One region of the Pseudactinotalea sp. Z1748 genome, then DNA from elsewhere that is predicted to be linked to it. Evidence: riboswitches for the same ligand, from Rfam matches in the RefSeq annotation. Region 1 holds a riboswitch; each other region holds the start of a gene.
What was found. Region 1 has a riboswitch for thiamine pyrophosphate ahead of ACO0LU_RS14975 (thiamine ABC transporter substrate-binding protein). Riboswitches for the same ligand answer to the same signal wherever they lie in the genome.
Positions count from the first base shown of each region.

Region 2: linked by a shared signal. The riboswitch ahead of thiM (hydroxyethylthiazole kinase) and the one ahead of ACO0LU_RS14975 (thiamine ABC transporter substrate-binding protein) in region 1 are both predicted to bind thiamine pyrophosphate.
Region 3: linked by a shared signal. The riboswitch ahead of ACO0LU_RS02365 (YkoF family thiamine/hydroxymethylpyrimidine-binding protein) and the one ahead of ACO0LU_RS14975 (thiamine ABC transporter substrate-binding protein) in region 1 are both predicted to bind thiamine pyrophosphate.

Region 1 is NZ_JBMPQB010000007.1:38,613-42,850, forward strand. It holds gene ACO0LU_RS14970 (ABC transporter permease) at 1-1,247, opposite strand, end outside; gene ACO0LU_RS14975 (thiamine ABC transporter substrate-binding protein) at 1,516-2,649, opposite strand; TPP riboswitch at 2,697-2,812, opposite strand; gene ACO0LU_RS14980 (DUF4235 domain-containing protein) at 2,905-3,147, shown strand; gene mnhG (monovalent cation/H(+) antiporter subunit G) at 3,166-3,540, opposite strand; gene ACO0LU_RS14990 (monovalent cation/H+ antiporter complex subunit F) at 3,537-3,887, opposite strand; gene ACO0LU_RS14995 (Na+/H+ antiporter subunit E) at 3,884-4,238, opposite strand, start outside.
Region 2 is NZ_JBMPQB010000002.1:78,365-82,602, forward strand. It holds gene thiD (bifunctional hydroxymethylpyrimidine kinase/phosphomethylpyrimidine kinase) at 1-142, opposite strand, end outside; gene thiE (thiamine phosphate synthase) at 139-807, opposite strand; gene thiM (hydroxyethylthiazole kinase) at 808-1,692, opposite strand; TPP riboswitch at 1,681-1,778, opposite strand; gene ACO0LU_RS04655 (LLM class flavin-dependent oxidoreductase) at 2,102-3,301, shown strand; gene ACO0LU_RS04660 (FMN reductase) at 3,320-3,937, shown strand; gene ACO0LU_RS04665 (LolA family protein) at 4,061-4,238, shown strand, end outside.
Region 3 is NZ_JBMPQB010000001.1:497,550-501,787, reverse strand. It holds gene ACO0LU_RS02380 (protein adenylyltransferase SelO) at 1-380, shown strand, start outside; gene ACO0LU_RS02375 (PLD nuclease N-terminal domain-containing protein) at 507-710, shown strand; gene ACO0LU_RS02370 (hypothetical protein) at 928-1,878, shown strand; TPP riboswitch at 1,958-2,062, shown strand; gene ACO0LU_RS02365 (YkoF family thiamine/hydroxymethylpyrimidine-binding protein) at 2,106-2,792, shown strand; gene ACO0LU_RS02360 (hypothetical protein) at 2,855-3,604, opposite strand; gene ACO0LU_RS02355 (NCS2 family permease) at 3,764-4,238, opposite strand, start outside.

The sequences.
Region 1 (4,238 bases):
TGCACGTTGCGCGGCCGGCGAGAGACCACCAGCGCCACCAGTGCGCCCACCACCACCGCGATCACGGTGGCATCCACAGCCACACGCAGGGAGTTCGCGGCCGCGTCCCATACCGTCACGGTGAGCGCGTTCGGCCCGCCGGTGCTGCCCAGGGCCACATAGTTGTCCAGCCCCCACGCGCCCGACGGCGTGCGCAGCGAGCGCACCACCAGCGTGGCCAGGGGTAGCGCGAGCAGGCCCACGATCACCACGGCGGTCACCGCGGCCGCCGGAAGATCAGGCCCCGGGCGGCCCCAGCGGGCGGCAAGCCGGCCTCGACTTCGAGCCGTATGGCCGAGACCGACGGTGCGGACACTCGACTTCGCCCATAACCCTCGCTCTCGACGATGCGGCACGGGCTGCCACAGCCGCAGCCGGCGTGCCTGGTGCTGGGCGCCGTGTAGTTTCAGGGCCGCCTCCCGCCGAGCCCGGGCACGGGAGAAGGTGATGAGCGCGGCGGTCACCACCGATAGTTGCAGTACCGAGAGCACCGCGGCGGTGCGCAGGTCGAGGAACTGGGTGGTCTGGATCCAGATCTCGGTCTCGATGGTGCCGAACCGGATCCCGCCCAGCACCAGCACCACTCCGAACGCGGTGGAGCAGAACAGGAACACCACCGAGGCGGCGGAGGTGATCGCCGGGGTGAGCGCCGGCAATGTCACAGACCAGAAGGCGCGCGCCGGGGAAGCGCCCAGGGCCCGGGCGCTCTGCTCGGTGCGCGGGTCCAGACGCTCCCAGAAGCCGCCCACGGTGCGCACCACGATCGCGTAGTTGAAGAACACCAGCGCCAGCACGATCGCGGTGAAGGTGCGGTCCAGGCCGAGGAACCCGAGCGGGCCGTCAGCGGCCAGCAGCGCCCGGAACGCCACCCCCACCACCACGGTGGGCAGCACGAACGGGATCGTGATCAGCGCCCTCAGGATCCGTTGGCCGCGGAAGGTGCGCCGGTACAGCACATAGGCACCGGGGACGCCGAGCACCACCGAGAAGACGGTGCCGAGCACCCCCAGCGCGATCGTGAGGAAGAGGATCCGCCAGGTGCGCGGGCGGGCGAACACCTCGGTGAAGCCGCTGAGGTCCCACGAACCGTCCGGCACGAAACCACGCAACACCAGGGTGGTCACCGGCCAGGCGAAGAAGATGGCCAGGAACACCAGCGGCACGGCGGCCGCGAGCACCCACACCCCGCCTCGCAACCACCGTGCCATCCCCAGGACCCCTCCTACTCGGCGGCCCGCGGCCGACCGGGTGACGCAGTGCGCAGACCCACCCGGACGGCAGCGCAACGCCGAGCCACGCAGACCCGGACCCGGCCGGGCCCTACCGGATCGGGCCGGGCCGAGCCGGGGCGTGCCGGGCCGTGCCGTACCGGGCTGCGCCGGGCCGGATTGGGCCGGGTCAGATTGCGCCGGGCCGGATTGGGCCGAGTCGGATTGGGCCGGGTCGGGCTGGACCGGGCGGTGCTGGCTCCCATCCTCAGCCGATCACGATGTCGGTCCAAGCCTGGATCCAGTCCTGACGGTTCTCGTCGATCTCCGCCGGGTCCACGGTCAACGGTTCCTCGGCGAGGGGGGCCCATTGAGTCCACTCCTGCGGGAGTTCCAGGTCGTGGTTGACCGGGTACATGTACATCTGTCCGGGAATGTCAGCCTGGACGGCGTCGCTGAGCAGGAAGTCGATGAACGCCTCGGCGCCCTCGGGGTTGTCCGCCCCGGCCAGCACCCCGGCGTACTCAACCTGCCGGAAGCAGGAGGCGAGCATCGCCGTCGTCGTCGGGTCCTCCCCGTCCGGTCCGACCTCGAAGGCCGGCGAGGTGGAGTAGGACAACGCCACCGGGCGCGGGCCCTGTCCGACCGAGCCGGAGAACTCCTCGGAGTAGGCGGTGGACCAGGAGTCGACGACGAGCAGGCCGTTGTCGGCCAGGTCCTGCCAGTACTGCGTCCACCCGTCCCCGAACTCGGCGACCGTGGCCAGCAGGAACGCCAGGCCGGGTGAGGAGGTGGCCGGGTTGGTCACCACCACGTGGTCGGCGTAGTCAGGCCCGGTCAGGTCGGCCAGGTCGGACGGCTCGGCGATACCGGCCTCGGCGTACCAGGCGGTGTCGATGTTCAGGCACACATCGCCCACGTCGATCGGAGTGAGTTCGTTTCCGCCGTCGATCAGGTAGTCCTCGGCGGCCGGGGGCAGTGCAGCGGAGGTGTAGGGGCTGAAGACGTTCTCGGCGATACCGCGGGAGGCGAAGGAGTTGTCGATGCCGTAGGCGACGTCGCCCAGGGGCGCGTCCTTGGTCAGGATCAACTGGTTCACCAGGGCTCCACCGTCACCGGGTGCGCTGAAGGACAGCGTGTAGCCGGAGTCCGACTCGAACTGGCTGATCAGGTCCTCCGAGACGTGGAACGAGTCGTGCGTGACCACCTGGACCGTGCCTCCGGCTCCGGTGGCCTCGCCCTCCTCTACTGCGGTGGTGTCCGCGTCGTCGTCAGGGGTGGTGTCGGGGTTGTCGTTCCCGGTGCCCACCGTGCAGGCGGCCACGGCCAGTGCCAGAGCGGTGAACGCGGCAAGATGTCCGATCCGTACAGGTCTGCGGTGAGACATGGTGTGGTGATTCATTCTTCCTCCTCAGCGTGATGTGAGAAGGGGTCCGCGGCGCGACGCCACGGGAGAGATGCTCGACTCCCTTCGCCGGTGCTAACCGGAGCAGGTTCGAGGGTCTGCGGGTGGCCGCACTCTCAGCGCCGCACCTGACTCGGTCGACGCTCCCCTGTCGCACCCACGAGGCTACACCCCGTCGGCCGGTGCGGCCGACGGGTGCGCGAGGATCGTGGACGGCTACGCTGGGTGCAGTCGTCGTAAAGGAGATCTGCCATGGAGCGAGTCGTCACCGCCGTTGCCACCATCGTCGCCGGCCTCGTCGCGAACAAGGTGCTCGGCACCGCCTGGAAGAGCGTCACCGGTCATGAGCCACCAACCGACGACAAGGACGGAAGCATGCCCATCGCTGAGATCGTGCTCTTCGCGGCGATCTCCAGCGCGCTGGTGGCGTTGGTCCGCGCCTACGCCAGCCGTGGCGCCCACAAGTGGATGTCGAGCGGCGACGTCGCTCGCTGAGGGCGGTCGCACAGCAGGTCAGGCCTGGGAGTCCCCGTTCTCGGCACGTACCGACTCCAGATCCTCGGTAAGTTCGTCCACCCCGAGCAGGTCGAACCGGACCCTGTCGGTGCGGTAGCCCGCCCGGCCCACCATGTGCGCGGCCACCGGCGCGGTAGCGAGTTGGAACACGATCACCGGAAGCACCTTCCAGCCCACCTGCCAGGACGCCAGTGACAGGGCGAGGCCGTTCATCATCAGAATGATGCCCAGGACCTGCGGCTTGGTGGCCGCGTGCATGCGGGATAACAGATCCGGGAAGCGGTTCACGCCTATGGCGGCCACCAGGGTCAGGAACGTCCCGGTGAGGAAGAACGCCGAGGCCATCACCTCGCGGAGCAGGTCCCAGCTCATCCTTCAGGCTCCTGTTCGTCCATCCGGGCCAGCCGCGCTCTCTCGACCTGCGCCAGTTCCTCGTGGGTGAGGATCCTGCCCTCGTCCTCGGGCTCGCTGGCCGCGAACCTGGACAGGGCCACTGCGGCCACGAATCCGACGATCGCCATGACCGTGAGCAACGGGACCAGGTCCACCCGCCCGGTGCCGGCCGACCACAGCGCGCTGGCCCCGATCAATGCGGCAACCACCACGTCGAGCGCGGCAATCCGGTCCAGCATGCTCGGGCCGACCTCCATCCGGCGCAGCGCCACCAGTACCGCCACCAGGAGAATCGTCCCGGCGATCCACATCACCACCGGGCTCACTGATCGACCTCCCCTCGACCGCCGCCCCACCAACGCCGCCGGGGTAGTCCGGCCTTGGCCAGATCCTCCTGGTTGGCCAAGGCATAGAGCAACCGGCGTTCCTGGGCCAGCACCATTTTGCGCATCCCGTCGGCACCGTCGGTCATGCCCAGATCCAGCACGTGCACGTACAGAGTTCCGGTGAGTCGATGCGCCTCCACAATGATCGAACCGGGAACCAGGGAGGTGAACACGCCGGTCAGAGTCAGGATCAGGTCCGATGCCGACCGCAACCGGATCCGGACCACACCACCCTGGGGAGCCTTGCGGGGATGCAACGCCAGCCATGAAACCTGGACCGAGGCGTGCAGA
Region 2 (4,238 bases), on a different contig from region 1:
CGCGGGTGTTCTGTGCGGTCAGCGCAGTGACCGCCGCCATGCCGTATCCGCCGTTGGCCGCGATCGACTTGATGTCCGCCTGGATCCCCGCGCCCCCGGAGGGGTCGGATCCGGCGATGGACAGGACGCGCGGAATACTCATGCGCCGGCCTTGCCCGGGCCGGATCCTGCGGCGTCCCAGTCGGTACGCAGCCCCCGGGCCACCGCCTCGGGATCCGGCGCCGCACACAACGCCGAGACCACTGCCACCCCGCCGGCACCGGCGCGCCGCAGCGGCCCGGCGTCCTCGGGCCGCACGCCGCCGATCGCCACGCACGGCAGCGGCGTCCGGGCGGCGAACCGGCCGAACCCCTCGATACCGAGCGCGTCCGGATGGTCGGTCTTCGTCGTCGTCGGCCGGATCACCCCCACCCCCAGGTAGTCGACGGTGCCCCCCGGCAGGGCGGCGACGGCTTGCAGGTGCGCGACCGTATTGGCAGTGAGACCGACGATCGCCTCCGGTCCCAACTCCGCACGGGCCGCCACCGCTGTGTCATCGAGTTGCCCCAGGTGCACCCCGTGCACCGGCAGGCCGCGACTGTGCGCGGCGACGACGACGTCGAGCCGGTCGTTGACGATCAGGTGCGCCCGGCCATCGATCACCTCGGTGAGGTGCGTCAACTGACGCAGGTGATCGTCCAGGTCGGCCTCCTTGTCCCGCAGTTGCACGGTGTGCACCCCGCCGGCCACCGCGGCTGCCACCGTGGCCGGCACCCCGCGTGGTGCGCACAACTCGCGGTCGGTGACCAGGTAGATGCCGGGCTGCATTCAGGCCTCCTGCGGGTCCGGCGCAGGTGCCGCCAGCACCTCGACCCGAGCCTGCTCGATCACCTGCTCCGGGGTGATGCCGGCCAGTGCGTCCAGGAACGCGGGCAGGAACGTGCCCGGGCCGTGAGCGTCGGTGGCAGCCACTTCGGCGGCGATGCCGTAGACCACGTGCGCGGCGGAGACAGCGGTCAGCGCGCTGGTGGTCCCACGGGCACCGAGCATCGCGGCGATGATCGAGCCGAGTGCGCAGCCGGCGCCGGTGATCCGGGTGAGCAACGCGTGGCCGTTATCGACCCTGATGGCCGCTGACCCGTCGGTGATGAGGTCACGCGCACCGGAGACCGCCACCACCATCGAGGTCTCGCGGGCCAGGGCTGCGGCGACCGGGGCGGCTGTATCGGTGTCGTCGGCAGAGTCCACCCCGCGCCCACCAGCCCCGGCGCCTGCCAGTGCCATGATCTCCGAGGCGTTGCCGCGCACTGCCGTGGGCCCGGCGGCGAGTAGTTCGGCGGCGAAACCGGTGCGCAACGGCAGCGCTCCGATCGCCACCGGGTCAAGCACCCACGGGGTGCCGGCTTCGCTCGCGGCGCTCACCGCCGCCCGGCCGGCGTCGCGCTGCTGATGGGACAACGTGCCCAGGTTGATCAGCAGTCCGGACGCCATCGGGGCGAACACCCCCGCCTCCTCGGCCGTGTCCACCATGGCCGGTGCCGCCCCGATCGCCAATAACGCGTTGGCGGAGAAGTTCGTGGCCACGTGGTTGATGATGTTATGCACCAACGGGCTGTGCTCCCGCAGGGCTCGCAGCAGGTGTGCGGCCTGCTCTGTCACGTGGACCGCCTCCGGAAGGCCCGCCGATTCGGTGTGACCGTAAACATCAGTCATGGACATTCCCTTCGCTAGTACGAACTAGTGCAGGTTCGACGGGTGTCATCTCAGCCGCGCGGTGGGCGGCACCCCGTGTCGTGGCCTTCGAGTCTAACAACCCCACCCCGCAGAAGGTCGGGTCGCCCCCACACCCCCCACACCCCCCACACCCCCCACCGCCCCCACCCCCCACACCCGCCGAGAGCGACCCTGGTGGTCGAGGACGAGTGGCAGGAACGTCGCCGTCGACCACAACCCTCGTTCTCGGCGGTGGTGTGTGGAAAGCGGGGGTGGGGTGCGGGAAAGGGGGTGGGGTGCGGGAAGGGGGTGGGGTGCGGGAAGGGCGGTGGGTGGAATAGAACGGGTGGCGGTGATGTTTGCCAGGGTGTATATGCAAATGCATCGAGTTTCTTGAGGGGCCTGCACCATGCAGTTCGGAATCTTCAGCGTCAGTGACGTCACCACTGACCCCACCACCGGTCACACGCCGAATGACACCGAGCGGGTACGGGCGATGATGACCATCGCCCAGCACGCCGACCAGGCCGGGCTGGAAGTCTTCGCCACCGGTGAGCACCACAACCCCCCGTTCGTGGCCTCCTCGCCGACCACGATGCTGGGCTACCTGGCCGGGACCACCAAGAACATCACGCTGTCCACCGCGACCACCCTGATCACCACCAACGACCCGGTGAAGATCGCCGAGGACTACGCCATGCTGCAGGTGCTCGCAGACGGCCGGATGGACCTGATGATGGGCCGCGGTAACACCGGCCCGGTCTACCCCTGGTTCGGCCAGGACATCCGCCAGGGCGTGAACCTCGCGATCGAGAACTACGCGCTGCTGCGCCGACTGTGGACCGAGGACGTGGTGGACTGGGACGGGAAGTTCCGCACTCCGCTGCAGGGCTTCACCGCCACACCCCGCCCGCTGGACGGGGTGCCCCCGTTCGTGTGGCACGGCTCCATCCGTACCCCCGAGATCGCCGAGCAGGCCGCCTTCTACGGCGACGGGTTTCTGCACAACAACATCTTCTGGCCGATCGACCACACCAAGAAGATGGTCAGTTTCTACCGGAAGCGCTTCGAGCACTACGGCCACGGCAAGGCCGACCAGGCGATCGTTGGCCTGGGCGGACAGTTCTTCGCCCGGAAGAATTCCCAGGACGCGTGGAACGAGTTCCGGCCCTACTTCGACAACGCCCCGGTCTACGGTCACGGACCCTCGATGGAGGACTTCACCCGCGAGACCCCCCTGACCGTGGGTTCACCGCAGCAGATCATCGACCGCTACGCCACGATGCGCGAGCACGTGGGCGACTACCAGCGGCAGTTGTTCCTCATCGATCACGCCGGGTTGCCGGTGAAGACGGTGCTGGAGCAGATCGACATCCTGGCCGAGGAGATCGTGCCGGCGCTGCGCGAGATCAACGAGGCAGCCCGTCCCGCGCATGTCCCCTCGAACCCGCCCAGCCACGCCGACCGGGTGGCCCAGGTCGCCGAGGCCGGCAAGTCCCAGGGCCAGCACGTGGCCGGGCAGGACCACTGGACCGGCCGCCGAGCCGAGGACGACGTCGCTACTGCCGCCGCCGGCGCCGCCCAGCGTGGTGCCGCATTCGGACTCTGAAGAAAGGACTCATCTCTGATGACTGCCCGCACAATCGTTGCCGTCTCCGGTGGCCTGAACAAGCCCTCCTCGACCCGGCTGCTCACGGACCGGCTGGTCGAGGCCGCCGTGAGTGAACTCAAGGCCCGCGGCGTCCAGGCGCAGGTGGAGGTCGTGGAACTGCGCGACCACGCCCACGACACCGTCAACGCGATGCTGTCCGGGTTCCCCTCCGGTGACCTCAAGGGAGTGCTGGAGCGCCTAGCCGGCGCCGACGGCGTCATCGCCGTCAGCCCGATCTACACCACCGGAGCGTCCGGGTTGTTCAAGTCCTTCGTGGACATCATCGAGAAGGACGCCCTGACCGGGATGCCGGTACTGCTGGGAGCCACCGGTGGTACGGCGCGACACTCCCTGGCGCTGGAGTACGCGATCCGGCCGATGTTCACCTACCTGCGGACCGATGTGGTCACCACCGCGGTATTCGCCGCCACCGACGACTGGTCCGGTCGGGCCGACGACGTCAATCCGCTCCCGGCCCGGATCCGCCGGGCGGGTCGCGAATTCGCCGAACTCGTGGCGGCCCGGGACGAGGCCCGCCCGGCCGACCTGTACGACGACGTCCCCTCCTTCGAGGCGATGTTCTCCAAACTCTGAGCACCGCCGGCGCTCAGCCGAGGGCCGTACCCGCCGAGGGCGCCTCATCGCACCGGGAATGGTGAGTACTGGTCGACGGCCGTGGTGAGGCGTATGGTCGAACCAGCACGCAAGGAGGTCACGATGACCCGCAGATGGCACCGCTGGCTACCGGCCGCAGTGGTCGGCGTCGTGATCGCGGGCGGGGTCGGGCTCACGGCGCAGGCCGGCTCGGCCGATCTGCCCGAGAAGTCACCCGAGGACGTCCTGGCCATGATGGCCGAGCACTCGGTGGAGGCATTCTCCGGGGAGTTCCAGACGA
Region 3 (4,238 bases), on a different contig from region 1:
GCGCCGGTGGCGATGAGGTTCCGGGCCCGGCGTCGCTCGACGGCGCCCGTGGTGATGAGGTTCCGGCCCCGGCATCGCTCGACGGGGCCGGAGGCGAGGCTGCGTCATCGACCGAGCGGCCGGCCTTCGAGCCGTGGCTGCAACGCTGGCTCTCCTATCGCCCGGATGCGAGCGTGATGGCCCAGGTGAACCCCATCTACATCCCACGCAACCACCTGGTCGAGGAAGCTCTCGCCGCTGCCGGCACCGCAGACCTGGGCCCCTTCGATGAATTGCTGGACGTGATCACCCAGCCGTTCACCGAGCGCCCGGGACTGGAGCGCTTCACCGAGCCGGCCCCGGCCGAGGCCGCCCCGTTCGTGACGTACTGCGGAACCTGACAACTTCCGAGGCCGCCCCGTTCGTGACGTACTGCGGAACCTGACAACTTCCGAGGCCGCCCCGTTTCCGCGGAACCTGACCTCCCAGGGCCAGTGCCCACCCGGTCCCGTTGCTATGGTCGGAACATGTTTGATGCGGTCGCAGGGGGCCTCGTGGTCGTCGTCTTCGGGCTGGCGTGGCTGGCGCTCATCGTCGCCGCACTCATGTCTATCGCGCAGTCGCGGAACTATACCTCCGGACTCAAGGCGCTGTGGATGCTGGCCGTGTTCGCCCTGCCGTTCCTGGGCACTCTGGCCTGGTTCCTCATCGGCCGCCACTCCCACAGCTGACAACTCACCAGCCACCCCCACCCGGCCCCCAGCCCGGCCCCAGCCCGGCCCCGGCCCCAGCCCCCGCCGAAGTCAGCATTAGTCGGCTGAACGCGCCGCAAAGTCGACCAATGCTGGCTTCGGCGGGGGATGGGCGGGTATGCACACTGGGAAACTGTGTCCACAGGTGCTGGTGGGCAGCCGCTATGGGCGCGGTGGATTGGTGCTTACTGGCGTCATGCGCACGGTACCGATCCCGGAGGGCCTGCTGCGGTACACCCACTGGCAGTGCGGCCTCATTTCCACCGCGCAATGCCGGGCTCTGGGCATCAGTGGCGACCGGTGCGCCACCCTGGTCGCTCGCGGCATGTGGAAGCGGGTCGTGCGCGGCGTCTACGACACCGAGCCGGACCGTCCGACGGACTTCGACGCGTCCCGGCGCAAGGCCGCCTGGACCGGCCTGCTGGCGATCGGCAAGGACGCCATTGCCGTGGGGTGCTGCGCCCTGGCCCTCCATGGCGTCGCAGGGCTGCCCCAGCAGTTGACGCCGGAAGTAGCGCTCACAGGTGGGCGCTGGCTGCGGGGACCGGTCGGCGTCGTTGTGCGCCGGTATCGTGACGTGCCGGTGCGGGTGCGGTACGCCGGCTGGCAGGTGAGCGACGTCCCCACCGCACTCGTCCACGCTCTGCCACTCCTGCGACGCGATCACGGGGTCGCCGTGCTCGATTCGGCCCTCAACCAAGGCCTCATCAACACCAGCGACCTCACCGACGTCCGCCGGTGGCTGCAGGGGCGACGCGGTGCCGCGCGAACCAGCAGGTGGTGGCCGCTCGTGGATGGTCGCGCCGAATCACCATTGGAGACGTGGGCCCGGCTCGACTGTCATGACCACGATCTGCCACCGGACCAACTCCAGGTGGTGTTGCGCGACGCCACCGGTACGCTCATCGGGCGCGGTGACATGGGATGGCGGCGCCGCGACGGCGGTTGGGTCATCGTCGAGATGGACGGACGCCAGGTCCACAGCGAACCCGAGGCGCTCTTCCGGGACCGGCAGCGCCAGAACCGGTTGCTGGCCGAGGCGGATGCCACCGTCCTGCGATTCACCAGCCGCGACCTGCGCCCACCCGGCACCATCGCCCACCACGTCCGCCAGGTCCTCACCACCACCCGCCGAAGTCAGCATTGATCGGCTGAATCTGCGGGCAAAGTCGATTAATGCTGGCTTCGGCGGGTGGACAGCGCCGGTCCGCCACGGTTAGCGTCGAACCTACCCCCCGGGGAGCGCGCGGAGCGCTGAGAGTGCGGAGAGTCCGCAGACCCGTCCACCTGATCCGGTTCGTACCGGCGTAGGGAGTTGGGCACCCGCCGATGAGCGTCGGCGGCTCGTGAGGTACCCCGGGACCGGAGGCACCGATGATCACCACCGGCCACGGCAGCACGGAGGCAATCACCACGACCGGCACCAGCGAGGCCACGCCACGCGAGTTGGGCGTCGGGATGCGATTCAGCCTCCACCCGCACACCGACGACTTCGTGCGCGTGATCCTGGACTCCCTCGCCGAGGTGGAGGCGAGCGGCGCGGGCGAGGGGCTGGTGATCGAGACCGACGAGGTCAGCACATACGTCGGTGCTCGGGCGGTGCCGGCCGAACAGGACCTGGCCGGCTACCTGGTGGCTGCCATCGCCGCTGCCTCCCGGCACTCCGGTGGCGGGCACGTCGCCGCCCACGTGCTGTTCTCCCGCGGTTGCCCGGGCGAACGTACCTGCGACCTGACCTCCACGATCCTGCCCGAGGTGGCCCCGGTGCGCCTGGAACCCACCGGCATCGAGGCGGTGGCGCAGTGGTCGCTGTACCCGCTACTCGATGGTGGGGATGATGCCGGCGAACACATGTCCATCATCGAGGCGGCTATCACCCGCGCACAGGCGCGCGGGGTTGCCGCCCCTGCGGCCCACTACGCCACCAAATTCACCGGCGACCTCGCGGAGGTGGTGGCCACCGCCGTCGACGCGTGGGCGCGGGTGGGCACCACCGTCCCGCACGTGGCGACCCACCTGACCATCTCGGTGGGCTCACCCACGCCGGCCCGCGGGACGTAACCGCGCCAGCCCAGTTCACGAGCGCCCGTCCGCCTCGCGCACTGGCGGTGTGGGGTACGCGCTCAGGGAGCCCCGTCGCGCACCGTGGTGACCAAGTCGGTGAGGCTGGGCTTCGCCGGGGTGGAGGCGAACCCGAACCGCACCGGCGGGTCGATCGGAACCATCGCGCCCAAGTCCGTTCCATCCCACGAGGTACGAGCACCGGCGAGGCGATGAAGGTCGCTCGCACCGTAGTACTCCCTGCGCCCACCCCCGGCCGAACCGCGGGTGCGCACCCCTGGCAGGGCCACCCGCGCGACCGGATCGGTCAGGAGGGTGAACCAGGGCGCACCGGTCACCGCAGCGGGCAGCGCGCGCAACAGCCAACCCACCGCTGCCCGCTTGCCGATCTGCACGGTTGCGGACAGTGGGCCGGCTTCGATCTGCCACCGCTCCCCCGCCGTGGTGGGCGCAGTCCGCGGCAGCGCCTCAGCCGGTACGGGCGGCTGGGAGGAGCCGGGATCTGCCATTCCCCGCACAACGGCGTCACGCGCACGAGCCCCTGCCGGGGATCTGGGCGCATACCGGTGCACGGTCACGTTCGCGGGCTCGACGGCATCGAACTGGTAGGTGGCCGAGACGAACTCGGCGACCTCCGTCGATGGCGCCAGTAGCACTCGATGCCCGTGCGGATGCTGCACCATCACCCCCGCGAATGGCCCCAGCGGAGTGGTGTGCCAGTTACCCACGACGAACCGGGTCCCACCGGCGGTCCCCCAACCGGCGATCCGACCGGAGAACCTCCAGGTGCGGGGCGGAGTGGAGCGGGTCATCCCCCATGGTCCATCGGCAGGCGCCGGCGCACCAACCGCGGCGCAATCACTCGGAGCACCGGGCCACCCGGAGCAACTGCCCACCCGGCCCGCTCCCCGACCCAAGACCACCGGCGGACACAGTACCCGCGCCGCCCCGCACCCCGACTGCCGGCCCCGCTAACCCCCGAGCAGCGTTCCGATCGGACCGCGCACGAAGTAGAAGACGAACATCAGCGAGGTCACCCACATCAGCGGGTGCACCTTGCGGATCCGTCCGGCACCTACCTGGATGATCACGTAGGCGATGAACCCGGCGCCCATCCCCGCGGCGATGGAGAAGGTCAGCGGCATCATCAGGATGGTCAGGAACGCCGGGATCGCCACCTCGGTGCGCTTCCAGTCGATCCCGGTCACCTGGGCCATCATCAGGAAGCCCACCAGCACCAACACCGGCGTAGCCGCTTCGAAGGGCACCAGCGCCACGATCGGGGAGAACAGCGTGGCCAGCAGGAACGCGATGCCGACCACCACGCTGCTCAGCCCGGTCCGGGCCCCCTCACCGACGCCGGCTGCGGATTCGATGTACGCGGTCGCCGTCGATGCCGATCCCGCCCCGCCGGCGATGGCCCCGAAGGAGTCCACCACCAGGATC